Regions from separate parts of the [Clostridium] cellulosi genome, predicted to be linked through region 1. Evidence: riboswitches for the same ligand, from Rfam matches in the RefSeq annotation. Region 1 holds a riboswitch; each other region holds the start of a gene.
The links. A riboswitch is a leader RNA that binds a small molecule or an ion and turns the genes downstream of it on or off. The one in region 1 is predicted to bind thiamine pyrophosphate.
Positions count from the first base shown of each region.

Region 2: it holds a riboswitch for thiamine pyrophosphate, as region 1 does, so the genes downstream of both, thiD (bifunctional hydroxymethylpyrimidine kinase/phosphomethylpyrimidine kinase) here and thiS (sulfur carrier protein ThiS) in region 1, are expected to answer to the same signal.
Region 3: it holds a riboswitch for thiamine pyrophosphate, as region 1 does, so the genes downstream of both, V6C21_RS07760 (energy-coupled thiamine transporter ThiT) here and thiS (sulfur carrier protein ThiS) in region 1, are expected to answer to the same signal.

Region 1 is NZ_JBAIZF010000021.1:10,892-16,221, reverse strand. Features, by position in the region: gene V6C21_RS06470 (YhgE/Pip family protein) at 1-294, shown strand, start outside; gene V6C21_RS06465 (thiamine phosphate synthase) at 363-1,007, opposite strand; gene thiH (2-iminoacetate synthase ThiH) at 988-2,241, opposite strand; gene V6C21_RS06455 (thiazole synthase) at 2,255-3,025, opposite strand; gene thiF (thiamine biosynthesis protein ThiF) at 3,042-3,677, opposite strand; gene thiS (sulfur carrier protein ThiS) at 3,679-3,873, opposite strand; TPP riboswitch at 3,929-4,037, opposite strand; gene V6C21_RS06440 (secondary thiamine-phosphate synthase enzyme YjbQ) at 4,291-4,692, shown strand; gene V6C21_RS06435 (AMP-binding protein) at 4,774-5,330, opposite strand, start outside.
Region 2 is NZ_JBAIZF010000004.1:33,935-39,264, forward strand. Features, by position in the region: gene thiC (phosphomethylpyrimidine synthase ThiC) at 1-1,200, opposite strand, end outside; gene thiD (bifunctional hydroxymethylpyrimidine kinase/phosphomethylpyrimidine kinase) at 1,190-2,011, opposite strand; TPP riboswitch at 2,070-2,168, opposite strand; gene V6C21_RS01655 (amino acid permease) at 2,710-4,119, shown strand; gene V6C21_RS01660 (AraC family transcriptional regulator) at 4,236-5,087, opposite strand; gene V6C21_RS01665 (AraC family transcriptional regulator) at 5,210-5,330, opposite strand, start outside.
Region 3 is NZ_JBAIZF010000025.1:50,518-55,847, forward strand. Features, by position in the region: gene V6C21_RS07745 (DUF5685 family protein) at 1-617, opposite strand, end outside; gene V6C21_RS07750 (hypothetical protein) at 826-1,296, shown strand; gene V6C21_RS07755 (M14 family zinc carboxypeptidase) at 1,490-2,317, shown strand; gene V6C21_RS07760 (energy-coupled thiamine transporter ThiT) at 2,396-2,962, opposite strand; TPP riboswitch at 3,016-3,125, opposite strand; gene V6C21_RS07765 (ferritin-like domain-containing protein) at 3,182-3,730, opposite strand; gene V6C21_RS07770 (putative polysaccharide biosynthesis protein) at 3,898-5,330, opposite strand, start outside.

The sequences.
Region 1 (5,330 bases):
ATCGGAAAGTTCTTGTCGCTCGCATTTCTTGTACTGCAGCTTACTTCAAACGGCGGTACCTTCCCGATGGAAACTGTTCCGAAGTTCTTCAACGACATTTATCCGTATATGCCAATGACATATTCGGTTAAACTCTTTAAGGAATGCACCAGCAACTTCAACATGTCTAAAGCCTGGGGCGACATTGCAATCCTCCTCGCTATTTTCGCTGTGTTTACAGGCCTTACTATTCTGCTTTCACTGACAAAGAAAGCGAAAAACGCTATCAGCGAAAAACTGCAGGCTGAAAACTAATTTTTCCATGGTACTCCCTTCAAAAAATTTCCGCAGAATTATTCTGCGGAAATTTTTTTATTTAGGTATTATACCCTATCGAGGTTAAATTCTGACTGGAGATGATTTTGGCACTTTAATTTGAGAATATATGTTCGTGGATCCTTGGCCAACATAGCTGCGCTCATAACACAGGCACCGGCAGCGCCTGACGCCATTACCTCCGATAAATTTTGCTGGGTTATTCCGCCGATAGCATACACCGGAATGGAAACACTGTTACATACTCTTTTTAAAAATTCAAGCCCCCGCCCCGGCAAGCCTTTTTTACAATCCGTATCAAAAATATGGCCTGCTGTAATGTATGTGCACCCGAGTGCTTCAGCAGCTTGTGCTTCCTCTACAGAATGACAGGATGCGCCGAGAATTTTGAACGCACCTTTTTCCTCGTTTGGGAGCGTGCGAAGAATAGAAAGAGGCAAGTGCAAAGCATTAACATGCAATTCCTTTGCGACATTAACAAAACTATGGATAATACAGGGTGTTTCATATTTCTTGCATATAGAAAGCACAGATTTGGCTAAGTTTCTGTATTCTTCCCGGCTCAAATCTTTTTCACGCAGGATAATCGCCATAGGCCCCGCTTCTGCGATTTTTTCGATTTGGTACAGGAAATTAGTCCTACAGAGGCGGCGGTTGGTAACGCAGATAATATTAGACATAGAGATACTCATTCAGAACGGGCTGCAGTCCCTCTTTACAAATATCATGATATATCTCGTCAAGGCTGCGGCTGTCATTAATTTTAAACTGCTCGTCACCTGCAGCGTCGTTCTTACCCTTTCCGCTGTATTTGCTTTCGTGGTCACCGATTCCAGTGGAAACACCTGCAGAAATTTTTGTCGCTGCTATTTTTGCGATTCCGTTGCGGAACCGGGCACTTTCACGTGATGATACGGTGATACCGACAAACGGCAAGAAAATACGGTATGCACAAATAATCTGGCAAAGCTGCTTTTCGTGGACGTCCTTAGGGTTGATTTTATCATTGTTTATAATCGGACGAAGCCTCGGGCAAGAAAGGGACATTTCAGCATGAGGATATTTTCGTTGGAGGTAATAAACGTGCAAAGCACTTGCCAATGCATCCTTGCGAAAATCTGAAAGCCCCAGCAGGGCTGAAAATGCAACCCCTCTCATTCCACCCATAAGCGCGCGCTCCTGTGCATCAAAGCGATAGCGCCACACACGCTTGGGGCCAAGAAGATGGAGCGTTTCATATTTCTCTGTATCGTAGGTCTCCTGAAAAACTGTCACATAATCTGCACCACATTCATGGAGATAACGGTATTCATCCGTATTCACAGGATAAATTTCAATACCTACCATACGAAAATACTTTCTCGCCAATTTACAAGCTTCGCCGATGTATTCTACACCACTTTTTCCCCTGTCTTCCCCGGTAAGAATTAATATTTCTTCCATTCCGCTGTCGGAAATTACCTTCATCTCGCGCTCAATCTGTTCTAAACTCAGCTTCATGCGCTTTATATGGTTATAGCAATTAAATCCACAATAAACGCAATAGTTCTCGCAGTAGTTGGAAATATAAAGCGGCGTAAAGAGATACACCGTATTTCCGAAATGTTTGCTCGTTTCCCGCCTTGCTCTTTGCGCCATCTGCTCAAGGAATGGTTCTGCCGCTGGAGATAACAAGGCTTTGAAATCTTCGATCGAACAGGTTTCTTTCTCTAAAGCCGCCCTGACATCTTCGGCAGTATATTTGTAATAATCAAAGGAATTCACTTGTGCCTTTACATTTTCGCAAACATTTGAGTTTATTTTCTCCATCCACGGCAAATATTCCATATAATTTTTCCTGAAAGCCGGGTCGGTTTCTAAACGATGCTTTTTGGCTAAGGCTTCCGGCGACAAATACTCCGAATCCACATAGAACTGATTTTCCATTATCTCACGCCCCTTAATCGTGCAAGAATCCAGTCAGCGGATCGGACGCTGATGCTCCGCGGGTGAGCACACGACCTATGCCCGCGAGGTATGCTTTTCGCCCCGCTTCAATAGCCTGACGGAAAGCAGCAGCCATCATCGGCAAATTTCCTGCAGTTGCAAGCGCGGTATTCGCCATTATAGCAGCGACACCCATTTCCATTGCTTCACAAGCCTGCGAGGGCCTGCCGATACCGGCATCAACGATAATGGGAAGGTCAATTTCATCGATAAGGATTTGGATAAATTCTTTGGTTGTCAACCCTCTGTTTGAACCTATAGGGGCAGCAAGCGGCATAATAGAAGCAGCTCCTGCATTTACAAGATCTCGAGCGACATTCAAATCTGGGTACATATACGGCATTACAATAAATCCTTCTTTTGCAAGAATTTCAGTTGCCTTGACGGTCTCATAATTATCTGGCAGCAGATACTTAGAATCGCGCATAATCTCAATCTTTATGAAATCGCCGCACCCCAGTTCTCTTGCCAGCCTTGCAATACGGACAGCCTCTTCCGCTGTTCTTGCGCCGCTTGTATTCGGAAGCAGAGTGACACCTTGAGGGATATAGTTCAGTATATTTTCTTGTTCTTTTGTATTTGCTCGGCGGACTGCAAGAGTAATAATTTCAGCTCCCGCATACTTAACAGCGGCCTCTATTAGATTCATAGAGTATTTGCCAGAGCCCAGAATGAACCGGGAATTAAATTCATGCCCGCCAATGATTAATTTATCGTCCGTCATTCGTTCACCTCTTTCTTCATGCTTCAAATTCATTTGTTAAAATGCGCAACACCATGTGCGCCTGATGGGCTGCGCAAACCAAAACTCGAGAAGCCACAGGCCCGATGCCTTTGTTCACATCGCTGACTTCATCACCGCATATGTAAAAATGCCTCATCGCTTTGCGCGTTTTTATGGTGTTGGCGCTCCCTAAGCCGGCAAGCCCAGAGCCGGCAATCAAATATTTCTCCGGCATTTTTTTCAAAACAATATTGGTAAGCATTGCTTTACTTTCCGCATTGTCAAATGCTTCGCAGATTATATCAGCTTCTTTTAGCAACTCCTTGGCATTGTCTTCTGTTATCCGGACGCAGTGCGGTTCCAATTCAACGTAAGGTGAAATCTCTTTTAGATTTTCACAGAGGGCATCCGTCTTAAACATGCCGACTTGACTCAGTTTATACTGCTGACGATTGAGATTCGCAAGATCAACCCGGTCAAAGTCTATTAAAATCAATTTGCCGATACCTGCACGGGTTAGAGCAATAGCAATATTTGAACCAAGCCCACCAAGACCGCATATCGCTACCGTAGCGGATAAGAATTTTCTTTGAGTCTCAACACCATGCCTTTTTTCCAGAGCCGCTATCATTTCTTCTTTTGTCGGCAGCACATTAACCACCTCCCACAAAGCTCACAATATTAACCGTATCGCCATCTGCAAGTACGGTTGAAGCATATTGCCCCTTTGTGACAATCTCGCCATTGCGTTCCACAGCAATGTATTTGAGGTTATAATTTGCCTCTGTCAAATACTCTGCTATGGTTTTGCCAGAAACATCAAAATCCTTTCCGTTAATTTTAACCATTTTATCCCCCCCTAAAAATAAAAACGGGAAGTTCCCGATTTGGTAACTTCCCGTAAATATTGCGTATTTTAGTCATCCCTACGTTGGCATTACCCAAATCAGGTTATCGGTCGAAGGTTACACCTTCCTCTCAGCCTGTAACACAAGCTCCCGTCTAAAATATTAAATTTTATTTAATAATATATAAATAAAAATAATTTGTCAACTCTTTCCCCTGCGCCCTTTTTACGTATATCCGCGGGACCGATAAGCAGATATCTAACAGATCGCCACGAAGAAAAAGCTGTGCATACAGCTCGCCAAAAACATCTCAGAATAAAAGTTTTCTAATTAATGCTTCCATACTCCACTGATTCGGCCTATAATATAGATTAACAGCGCAGTATGTCTTTTTATTTTCAAGGAGGACTGTCTTTTATGGCGAATTTAAAGGAATTCACACTTAGAACCGGAAAAAACGGGTTTTATAATATCACGCGCGAGATTGCCGACTTTGTTAGAGAATCACATATAGACGAGGGCATTGCAATCGTGTTCTGCCCGCACACGACAGCCGGCATTACCATAAATGAAAACGCCGACCCCGATGTCACCGCGGACATGACCTATACGCTGAACAGGTCGTTCCCGAAGCTTCCAGAGTACCAGCATATGGAGGGCAACTCGGACGCGCATATAAAATCCACGCTGACAGGCGCTCAAACCACTGTGATAATCACCGGCGGAAGATTGCTGCTTGGCACATGGCAGGCCATCTATTTCTGCGAATACGATGGCCCCCGCACCCGCCATTTCTATGTTAAGCTTATAGAAGGGTAATTTATTTGCCCGCACGTAGCAAAAGGCATTACTCATATCAAGCAAAACGGGATGCAGTGTTTAACTGCACCCCGTTTTATTTTACGCTGTTTCTATACTGTCATCCTCTTGAAGCCCCAGTTTTTCAATCGCCATTTCGCGCATCTTATATTTAAGTACCTTTCCGGCGGCATTCATCGGGAATTCCTTTACAAACTCTATGTAGCGAGGAGTCTTATGCTTTGCAATATGGGATCTAATATATTCCCTGAGTTCATCTTCAGTGAGGGTTGAGCCTTCTTTAAGAATCACGCAGGCCATGATTTCCTCGCCGTACTGCTTATCCGGCACGCCTATTACCTGGACGTCCTTGACAGCCGGGTGGGTATAAATGAATTCCTCGATTTCCTTCGGATAGATATTCTCGCCGCCGCGGATTATCATATCCTTTATGCGTCCCGTTATCTTAAAGTTGCCGTTGGAATCGCGGCGGGCAAGGTCACCAGTATGCAGCCAGCCGTCTTTGTCAATAACCGCGGCGGTCGCTTCCGGCATCTTGTAGTAGCCCTTCATAACATTGTAACCGCGGGCGACAAACTCGCCGTCTACATTGTCCGGCAGGTCTTTTCCGGTAACAGGGTCCACAATCTTGCATTCGA
Region 2 (5,330 bases), on a different contig from region 1:
GCTTTCGAAATATGCCCGCGCCTTCTCACCGTCGATAGAAAGCCGGAATATCTCCTCCCAATCAAGCTTTCTGCGGGCTTCGCTGATTTTAAAGTCGGCTTCGCGAGCGCCCCTTACTCCCTTAGCAATGTCAGCGGCGTGCGCCGCAATGCGGGAAGCGATAATCCCTTCTTTGACGTCATCGAGATCAGGCAGGCGCAGATGCTCGGCAGGCGTCACATAACACAAAAAGTCTGCGCCGTTTGCCGCCGCAATCGCACCGCCGATAGCCGCCGTAATATGGTCATAACCGGGCGCGATATCCGTGACAAGCGGCCCGAGGACATAGTATGGGGCACCGTGGCAAAGACGCTTCTCGAGTTTCATGTTGGCGGCTATCTCATCCAATGCCATGTGTCCCGGCCCTTCCACCAAGACCTGCACGCCGCGTTCCCATGCCCGGAGCGTCAGATTCCCTATTTCGGTGAGCTCGGCGATCTGTGAAGCGTCTGTTGAATCCGCTATGCTGCCGGGGCGGAGTGCGTCACCTAAACTGATGGTCACGTCGTATTCCCGAAGTATATCGAGAAGTTCATCGTAATGCTCATAAAAAGGATTTTCATTGCCTGTCAGCTTCATCCACGCGAACAGTAGAGATCCGCCGCGTGACACGATATTCATTTGTCGTCCCTCCCGCAGGAATACCTCTACAGACCGGCGGTTAAGGCCGGCATGGATTGTCATAAAGTCCACTCCCGACTCTGCGTGAATGCGCACAATGTTCAGAAAATCCTGCGCGGTGATATCCTTTAATTCTTTTTCAAAATATCCGATGGCGTCATAAACGGGAACAGTGCCGATCATCGCCGGGGATGTCTCAATCAGCTTTTGGCGAAATTCCTGCGTTTTGCCATAGTTGCTGAGGTCCATAATCGCTTCTGCGCCGAACTTCTCTGCGAGCCTTACCTTTTCCATTTCCCTTTCATAGTCGGCACAGTCGCCGGAAATACCGAGGTTCACGTTGATTTTTGTCCGCAGGCCGCTGCCTATGCCATGGGGATGCAGGGCTGTGTGCCGGATATTTGCCGGAATTGCCACTTTGCCGGACGCTACGAGCTGCATCAATTCCTTTTCTTCAATGCCTTCATCTGCTGCCACCTGGGCAAGCTCTTTGGTGACATAACCGTTTCGGGCCGCCTCCATCTGTGTTTTATATTTCATTTGACAGTTCCTCCCTTTGTAATCCGTTTCTATATAGATCATAAAAATGATGAGTGGGGCCGCAGCCTTTGCCGATTGGAAGAGCATGCCGAATAGCGGTGGTGACATATTCTTTCGCTCTTTTGACCGCCTCTTCCAGATTAAAGCCCAGGGCAAGATTAGAAGCAATAGCGGAGGAATATGTGCAGCCTGTGCCGTGGGTGTTTTTAGTGTCAATGCGCTTCGCACTGAAATGGGTAAACTTATTGCCGTCAAAAAGAATGTCCAAAGCATCGCCCTTTGCATGGCCTCCCTTTACCAACACAGCCTTTGCACCCATCGCCGCTATCTTTTCGGCGGCATGTTCCATATCCCTGTCGCTTTGAATCTTCATTCCAGTAATCATTTCAGCTTCCGGAATATTTGGAGTCAGCAGGTCCGCCAAAGGCAATATCTCTCTGATGAGGGTATCAACTGAATCCGGCTGCATAAGGGGGCAGCCGTTTTTCGCAGCCATAACTGGGTCAATCACTACATTTCGGGGCTTATACTCCCTGAGTTTGCGCGCTACCGCTTCCATGCAAGCGGATTGAGACAGCATGCCCACCTTGACGGCATCGACACCGATATCCTCAAAAACAGCATCAATCTGGTTTTCAATTGCCTCCGGCGAAAGGTCATAAGCTCTGATGACGCGGAAAGTGTTTTCCGCGACCACAGATACTATTACACTCATGCCATAAACGCCATGTGCAGCAAAGGTTTTAAGGTCGGCTTGAACGCCTGCACCGCCGCTGCAATCAGAACCTGCAATCGTCAAAACTTTTTTCATTTCTATCACCTTTCCTTTAATAAAAAAGTGCTTTCCTCTGCGGAAAGCACTCTAACATCACTCAATAATGCCTGCTTCCCTACGCCAGTGTTAACTGACAGGTTCAATGGGTCAGGTTCTACCTTCTCAACTCTTCCGAGTCCCCCCGCAGTTTGCCTTTATTCAATTTTATTTGGGTAATAAAAAAGTGCTTTCCTCTGCGGAAAGCACTCTGACATCATCTTAATAATGCCTGCTTCCCTACACCAGTGTTAACTGACAGGTTCAATGGGTCAGGTTCTACCTTCTCAACTCTTCCGAGTCCCCCCGCAGTTTGCCTTTATTCAATTTTATTTGGGTAATAAAAAAGCGCTCTCCTCCGCGGAAAGCACTCTGACATCATCTTAATAATGCCTGCTTCCCTACACCAGTGTTAACTGACAGGTTCAATGGGTCAGGTTCTACCTTCTCAACTCTTTCGAGTCCCCCCGCAGTTTATTTGAGTATAACATTTCAAAGCAAGGAAGTCAATTGTTTTGGCTTATCACGCATATACATCAAGAGAAATATGTTATATTTCAACAAAATTTCGGTGTCATCAGACAATATCACTAATTTTATGAATAAACACACTGTATATTTATTCAACATTTTACTTAGCATTTATTGTTTATACAACAGATTTTTGCTATACTAATTAAAAAATCAAGGTGGAGCCAATGAAAGGAATCTTTTCTGTTAAACCAATTTCCGATCTTTTAAATGAGACAAAAAGTGAGAAATCCCTCAAAAAGGTACTGAGCCCATTTGAACTGATAATGTTCGGAATAGGGGCAATTGTCGGCACTGGCATATTTGTAATTACTGGTCTGGCGGCGGCTAATTATTCCGGGCCGGCTCTTTTTATCTCTTTCATTTTAGCCGCTATCGTCTGCGGACTGGCAGCATTGACATACGCAGAGTTTGCTTCTTCCGTGCCAGTTTCCGGAAGCGCATACACTTATGCTTATGTTTCGCTTGGCGAAATATGGGCCTGGATAATCGGCTGGGACCTGATACTTGAGTATACCGTCGCAATCGGCTCTGTAGCTATAGGTTGGTCGGGATATATCACGCAGCTTCTCTCAAATATCGGAATAAACCTGCCTGCAGCTCTTGTAAATCCACCAGCGGCAGGCGGCATAGTAAACCTGCCGGCAATAATTATCATTGTGCTGATTTCGCTTTTGCTTATGGCCGGAGCAAATCAAAGCGCAATGGTCAACAATATTATTGTCATTATAAAAGTAGGTGTAATCCTGCTGTTTATATTGCTGGCTGCACCCCATGTCAAAGCCGCCAATTGGCATCCATTTATGCCTTACGGTACAAGTGGGGTTTTGCACGGTGCCGCTTATGTATTTTACGCCTTCCTTGGATTTGACGCGGTTTCAACTACAGCCGAGGAAGTAAAAAGACCGCAAAAAGACCTTCCTAAAGGCATTATTGGCTCACTTTTAATATGCACTCTGCTTTACATTGGGGTTTCAGTAGTTTTAACTGGTGTTGTCCCATACTATAAGTTTAAAGATTCTTCGGCACCTGTCGCCTTTGCGCTTGAGCAAATCGGCATCAATTGGGGATCATCCCTTGTTTCCGTCGGCGCAATATGCGGTATCACATCCGTCCTGCTGGTCATGTCATACGGTGGAACAAGAATTATTTTCGCCATGTCAAGAGACGGCCTGCTGCCGGAACCTCTGGGCAGGGTCAACCGTAAAACAAAAACACCTATCCTGAGCACAATTATCGTCTGTGTTATTACCGCTTCTATCGCCGGTTTCTTCCCGCTCGATGTAGTGTCTGAGCTTACAAATATAGGTACGCTTGCAGCTTTTGTTATTGTCGCAATCGGTATCATCGTACTGAGAAAGAAAAGGCCAGACCTCAAGCGCTCCTTTAAGTGCCCCTTTGTTCCTGTGTTGCCCATAATCTCCGCAGTCTTATGTATTGGCCTTGCACTTCTGCTTAACAATATAACAAAACTGCGTTTCGTAATTTGGCTCGCCTTAGGACTATTGATATACTTCTTATATGGACGCAAACACAGCCTATTGGCAAAAGAAATAGCTGAAAATGAAAGCCAGTAATCGGTAGTATTTCTTTCTGCCTAAATTGATAAAATGGGGTAAGTATCTTGCCCCGAGAATGTATAGTAATTTGGCCCATCCAAAAGGATGGGCCAAATTTATGTAAACATAAAATCTTATTTCGGGCACCAAACATTACGCGCAGATACCTTTGGAGAATAGCCCTTGATTTTCTTAAACGTACGTTTAAACGTTTCTGTACTGCTGAAACCGGTCTTATTTGCAACCTCGCTTATCGAATAATTCTGGCTAAGTAGCTGTTCGGCTTTTTTAATACGAAATTCGTTCAGATATTGGTGGAATCTCTTCTTGGTAATCGTTTTAAAAAGGCGCGAGAAATAGTATTCACTGAATCCAACCGCTTTTGCGATATCCTTGAGATGAATGTCATGACAATAATTTTTCTCAATATACTCAAATGACTTATTGATTTTTTCAAGTCCCGAAACGATATTTTCATCTTTCTCCCGAACTTTTGTTTTTGAGTCAAAATCCTTACAGAAAGACAATAGTATGTCGATTGAACGGGCGGCATAATAGAGCGGGCTCATAAACGTATGGTTTTGGCTTTCCTTTACCATATTTAATATCTCTTTTTCAATTTTAGAATGTAGAGGGTTATTCTCAGAAGTAATCAGCTTTACATCGCACAATTTAGAGCGTACGCAGTCAATCGTATCAAACGGGCTGAGGCTTGAAAGTTCGAAATTGATAAAGACCCCTCTGCCTTGGCCTATTTCATTTTTGAATTCGTGAATACAGCCACCCGGCAGGAAAAGAATATTTCTCTCTCGTAAAAAGTAGGCCGCTGAATCTGCCAAAACAGTAAAACTGTGCTTTAGCACATATATGATCTCTATCGCTGTGTGCCAATGTGCCGGATAGTTAAAGTCAATATCTTGATTCAGCAGTCTAAATGGAAACTTTTCTTCAAAAATTTCTTTCTCATGAAGCCCCTCTATTTTCATATAGCCACCTTCTCTTCAACTGCATGTTTAAGCCAGCATTTAGACCTAAAAATGTTGAAAGAAGTTATTTAATGATGCCAATTAAGATTATTATGATTTTCTCACAATAATCAACGGCAGATTCAATTCTGAAGCTTGCGGAATTCGGTTGGTGAACATCCCTTAACGCAGCGGAAAATTCGCTCAAAGGATGCGACGCTTCCAAAGCCCGCAGCGTATGCGGTTTCGGAAATTGAATACCCA
Region 3 (5,330 bases), on a different contig from region 1:
TCATCCGCCGCGTCGGCAAAATATATCCATCGCCCGATAAAATACCCCGCTCGGTCGAGCACGCGCCTTTCAGTTTCATTCTGCGCATTCTTCGACAAAAGCTTTGACATTAATTCAGCAGTTGGCTGGGCCGCCTCGTCAACCGAACGCGTATTCTTTTCTTCTACGGCTGTCTGCGCTTTAATATATTCTTTCGCGCATTGAGCGGCGAATGGGTTGTTTTTCGCCGCTTTTTTGAACAGGTGCTTCATCACGGGCAGGATAGTCAGAATAGCAGCTTTCTTTAAAAATCCGCCGTCCTTGTAGTTATCCAGCACTTTATAAAAGGCGAGTATGACGCTGACATCCGCCCAATATTCCAATGCCTCATTTTCGTTTGCAAAATCACATTTTTTATACGGTTTTACCGGGCATCTTCCGCTTCTGAAACCTTTGCAGGCGCTGCCTCTCGACATGTCAATTATGCACATCAGCGTTGCGTCATAGGTCAGAATATTACGGGCAATGAAACCATACCGTTTACCAAGTGTATTGCACAATCCACAGTAAACGGCCTTATATATCGAATAGTCTTTTACTTTCAGCTCAGGCTTATAGGGCCTTAAATATCCAAACAATTTTCTGCTCCTTATGCAGTATTAAGATAAATAAATTCTAATTCATATTTTAACGTTGAAGTAAATCAACAACTTAATTGTATAACATAAAAATAGATAAATGCAAAACAAATTGTAAACTTTCTTATTTAAAACCTGCTTGTATCTCCTTTTTTGACATTTTACGCAATATTGCTGTTGTAATATGTCAGTGACGGGAGGTACAAATATGAAAAAAGGAATTTCTGTTATCCTGTCTGCTTTGATTCTTAGTTTATTTGTTTTAACGTCCTGTAGTTCGGATATTTCAACGAACAGCAGCAGTTCATTATACGATTCAGCTTATAGTTCGGACATATCGTATAATACTACATATAGTGAAGAATCTTCAAACACATCATCCGCCGGTTTCTTATATACACAAACCGATACTTCAAATGACAATACAACTGTATCAAACACTTCGTCTTCAGAATACAAGAAAACCACTAATTCAGCCGATCAAAGCAACAAGTCTACCAAAAAAAGTTCCAAAAAATCAGAAGATAAGAAATCAACCATTGTCTATATAACGAAAACCGGGAAAAAATATCACTGTTCAGGATGCAGATACTTAAAGCGAAGTAAAATAAAAATCTCACTCAAAGAGGCAAAAGCGGCAGGCTATACTCCATGCAGCGTATGCTGTCCGCCGCAGTAATTGTTTTGCAAATGGACAGATTTAGACATTTAACAATCAAAATTCGGGATAATTCGGTAATTATTTTTAATACTTCATATTGTCAGAACAACATTTTACTGATAAAATTATATTAATCTTACAGGAAAATTTTTAACAAAGGTATGATTCAATGTCTTTATATAAATCCTTTTTTTCATTTGGAATAGTGGTTGTGTCCGCTATCATTGTCTGCTTCCTATTATATCCGCTTGAATCAACCGGGGAAAAGCCAAACAAAAAGGTTCAGACAAGTACATTGGAGTATACTCCTAAGACCATTCTCACACAGGACACTTCAATTGAGGATTATGGGCAAATTGTTTACGGCAAAAGCGGGTTAGGCGCAGATTTGGTATGTACTAAAATATCTCCGACAAATGTGGCAAAGCACAAAGTATTAATGGGTTTTGAAATTCACGGCTATGAAGATTTGGCCCCAAAAGACGGACAAGTCCTCGTCAAAATCGGCAACCAGATAGCAGACTATTTTAAAAACAACAGAGACAAACTTGGCAATACAGAGTTATATATAATCTCTTCTTTAAATCCGGACGGTCTATCAAACGGCAAAACAAACAACGGTATCGGCAGATGCCAAGTCTCATTAGGGGTTGATATGAACAGGGATTTTGACTACTGCTTTAAAGTTTACAACCAAAAGCGCAATCACACCCTAAAGAAACCCTTCGCCACCCCAGAAACGCAGGCACTCAAAGAATTAGTCGAGTCACTGAATCCAGACGTGGTTATAGACTGTCACGGATGGGGCAATATGTTTATTGGTGACGCTTCTTTGGCGAAATACTTTAAAGACAGTTTGAAAATCACTAGTCAGCGCAACTTCACAAGTTCCAATCACGGATACTTCAGCGCCTGGGCCACTACTACAGGGGCCAAAGGTATGCTGATTGAATATCCCAAAAAAGCATATTCACACAGCGAGGAATATGCGAATCGAACTATTGAAGGTATAAAAAAATTAGTAAAGAGTTTCAATTGATAACTTTAATCGATATTGCATACAGAAAGCACCGGCATAGTTTCAATTATGCCGGTGCTCTTTATTTTTTCCCATATATCATACATTTTTAGTTATACTGATATATTTTTTGAGGGGAACATAAAGCAGGGCTCCCATTATAAGGCAAAGCGCAAGCTCCGGAATTAAAAACGAATTATACACAATAGAATATATAAGCGGGTTTGAGAAGTTTTCCGGGAGTGCTGAGCCGAAAATAGCTACACCCGATATGACGTGGAAAAGATAACGGAGCGCAACCGCAAAACTCATTCCGCCCATGTACTGCCATAACTTTGTTCCAAATATGCCGGCAAGTCCGAGGCTTGTAAAAGCAAGCACATAATCAAGAAATATGCTGGCTATCAGTGCTTGTGCGGTAAGACCCCATGAAAGCAAATCTCCATAAACAAACATGCTAATAAACATATGTACAAGCGAATATGCGAAAGCACTGCCTAAGCCCCACTTCACCCCATGGCGATACGAAATGAGCATTACAGGCAGCATGCTGCACAATGTAACCGAGCCTCCGTATGGCATGTGATACAGTTTGACATTGCTAAGGGCAATAGCTAATGCGATAAGGACACCAGTTTCAACAAGTCTTAAAGTTTTTTGGTTCATTTCCCATTTCTCCCTATAAAAAATTGCCGTGCCGGAAACCCGGCGCGGCAATAATTCACTACAAAGCAGCTCCCTACGCCGGCATTATCCGGATCAGGTTCATGGGTTGGGAATACTCATATTCCCTCTCAGCCGACATCCGTCAGCACCCCTATTAAGTTTTGTTATATTATACTCCATTACCACTGCCTTGTCAAACTACAATGCCATTTGCCTAAGTCAAACCGTCTGCAGCAGCTCCATTAGCTTCTGGGCGTGTTTTCTTTCATCTTCACTTGTATCAACAGCGATTTTCTTTAAACACAGATCCCTTGTATGCTGCGAAAACAGACGGTATTTTACCGCGTCACGCGATTCGGCGAGATAACGCTGGCGCAGCGCCTGTATGTATAAGGGCGGAACAACAACTGGTTCGACCGAATTCCTTGTGGGGAAATACCTTTTTCCTGTAATCAAAAAATATGCCGCGGCAAATCTTCTCGCATGACCAATCTCATCTTCTGAAAATTGCCTAAATATGCGCCTTGCCGACTGTGTCGGCGCTCTTTTTGACAGCTGAATGTAATAAAGATAATCTGAAAACTCATCGTTTACAAATTCCATTAATCTGTCTGCATACTGTGTGGAATCGCTTCCAAAGCAGGTTTTCCCCATTATGTATCCATCCGCCATGAAGCGGCGCATATCTTCATCCATTGAATCTTCATCCGGCATACGCATTATATCTGACATAATTTTTACATCGTTCATGCTGTCATTCATATTCATACACCTACCTCCACGCCTTTTTATGCAATAACAGCGTATGTCGGCCCATGCTTTTTTGTGAAACTATGATTTACTGCTTGTTTTTTGCTTAAATTCGGGTTTATTTTAGTTTTTTATGAAATATATCAAAATTCTAAATGGCAGAATTTCTATTCAGTTTCAATTTACTAATATGTTTTAATAGTGCCCTTAGTATCTATGAAATGCAGCTTTTCAAGGATTTTAATAATCTTTTTCCCACCTGGAATCATATCCAGGTCTTCCTTTTCAATTGTTTTTGTCGTGAACATTACTGTCAGATACAGAATGAGGCCAACAGCAAGGCTCAAAACCGTTGCATAAATAAGGCCCAATGTTCTATATGTCATATAGTAGACCACAGCAAGTGATATCGCGAGAACTAAAGACGGCAGCAGCGGTTTCATCATAATTTCTTTAAGTTTCAGCTTTATGCCGCACCTTTTTATCTCAATAATATTCAAGGCAGAAACAATAAAATAGCAGATACAAATGCCGATTGGCACACCATATATACCGATTTTCGGATTTCCTATCAGATACCAATTGATAACAAGGCAAATGGATCCGCCGATAATTGTCGACCTCGACGGTACAAGCAGTTTGTCAACTGCCTGCAATACCGTTCCCGTCATAACTGCGATTGAAATGAGAATTGCCGCTGGTGACATCAAAATTAACAACGGAGCCGCTATTGTTGCGTCCCGCGGCTGACCAAAGTATATAATGCTGACTATTGGCTTCGAAAGTGATAGAAAAATCGCCGCCGTTGCCGTTGAAACAATCATAATTATCCTGAGAGATGCCATTACGAGCTTTTGAATACGGACCTTGTTCCCGCAGGCGTGTGCATATGACAATATAGGGAATACACTCGTTGTCACCGCCATAACAACTGTTATTGGCAGGCTGAAAACAGTATATGCCATATTAAAAGCGCCGTTGAGAGTATTCGCTTCTTGCTCGCTGCAGCCAATATACTGCAGCCTGTGCATAAGTATAGAATTATCGATAATATTTATAATGCTAATGATAATTCCGCTGATTCCGATTGGAATTGATGTCGCAAAAAGCGTCTTTAATATTCGGGCTGGCCGTGCGGCGTTTATTCTCCTGATTCTCTTGCCCCGCCTTTTAAACTTATGCAGCATGGCAAGCGTAAATGTTGATGAGAATTCGCCAAGCGTTATGCCCGCCAAAGCACCCGCAGCGACTATCTCCATACCGAATCCTTTGTATTTGAGGTAGGCAGAAGCTGCAAGACCAACAACAAGCCGCACAACCGCCTCTATAACCTGCGAAACTGTCGTTGGTATCATATCGTTGGTTCCCTGATAGTATCCGCGGTATGAGCACATGATAGAAACAAGCAGGACTGCAGGCGACAACATCAAAATGCAGTAAAAGGAACGTGTGTTTCCGATAAGGCCTGCGAAAATCCTCGCTCCGGCGAACATTATTACTGAAAATGCAAGTCCAATCACAGCAAGAAGATTTCTCGTTATCCTCAAGATTTCCAAAGCCTCGCCGTCCTTGCCGTAGGCATAGCAGGTCGAAACCATTTTTGATATCGCAAGTGTAT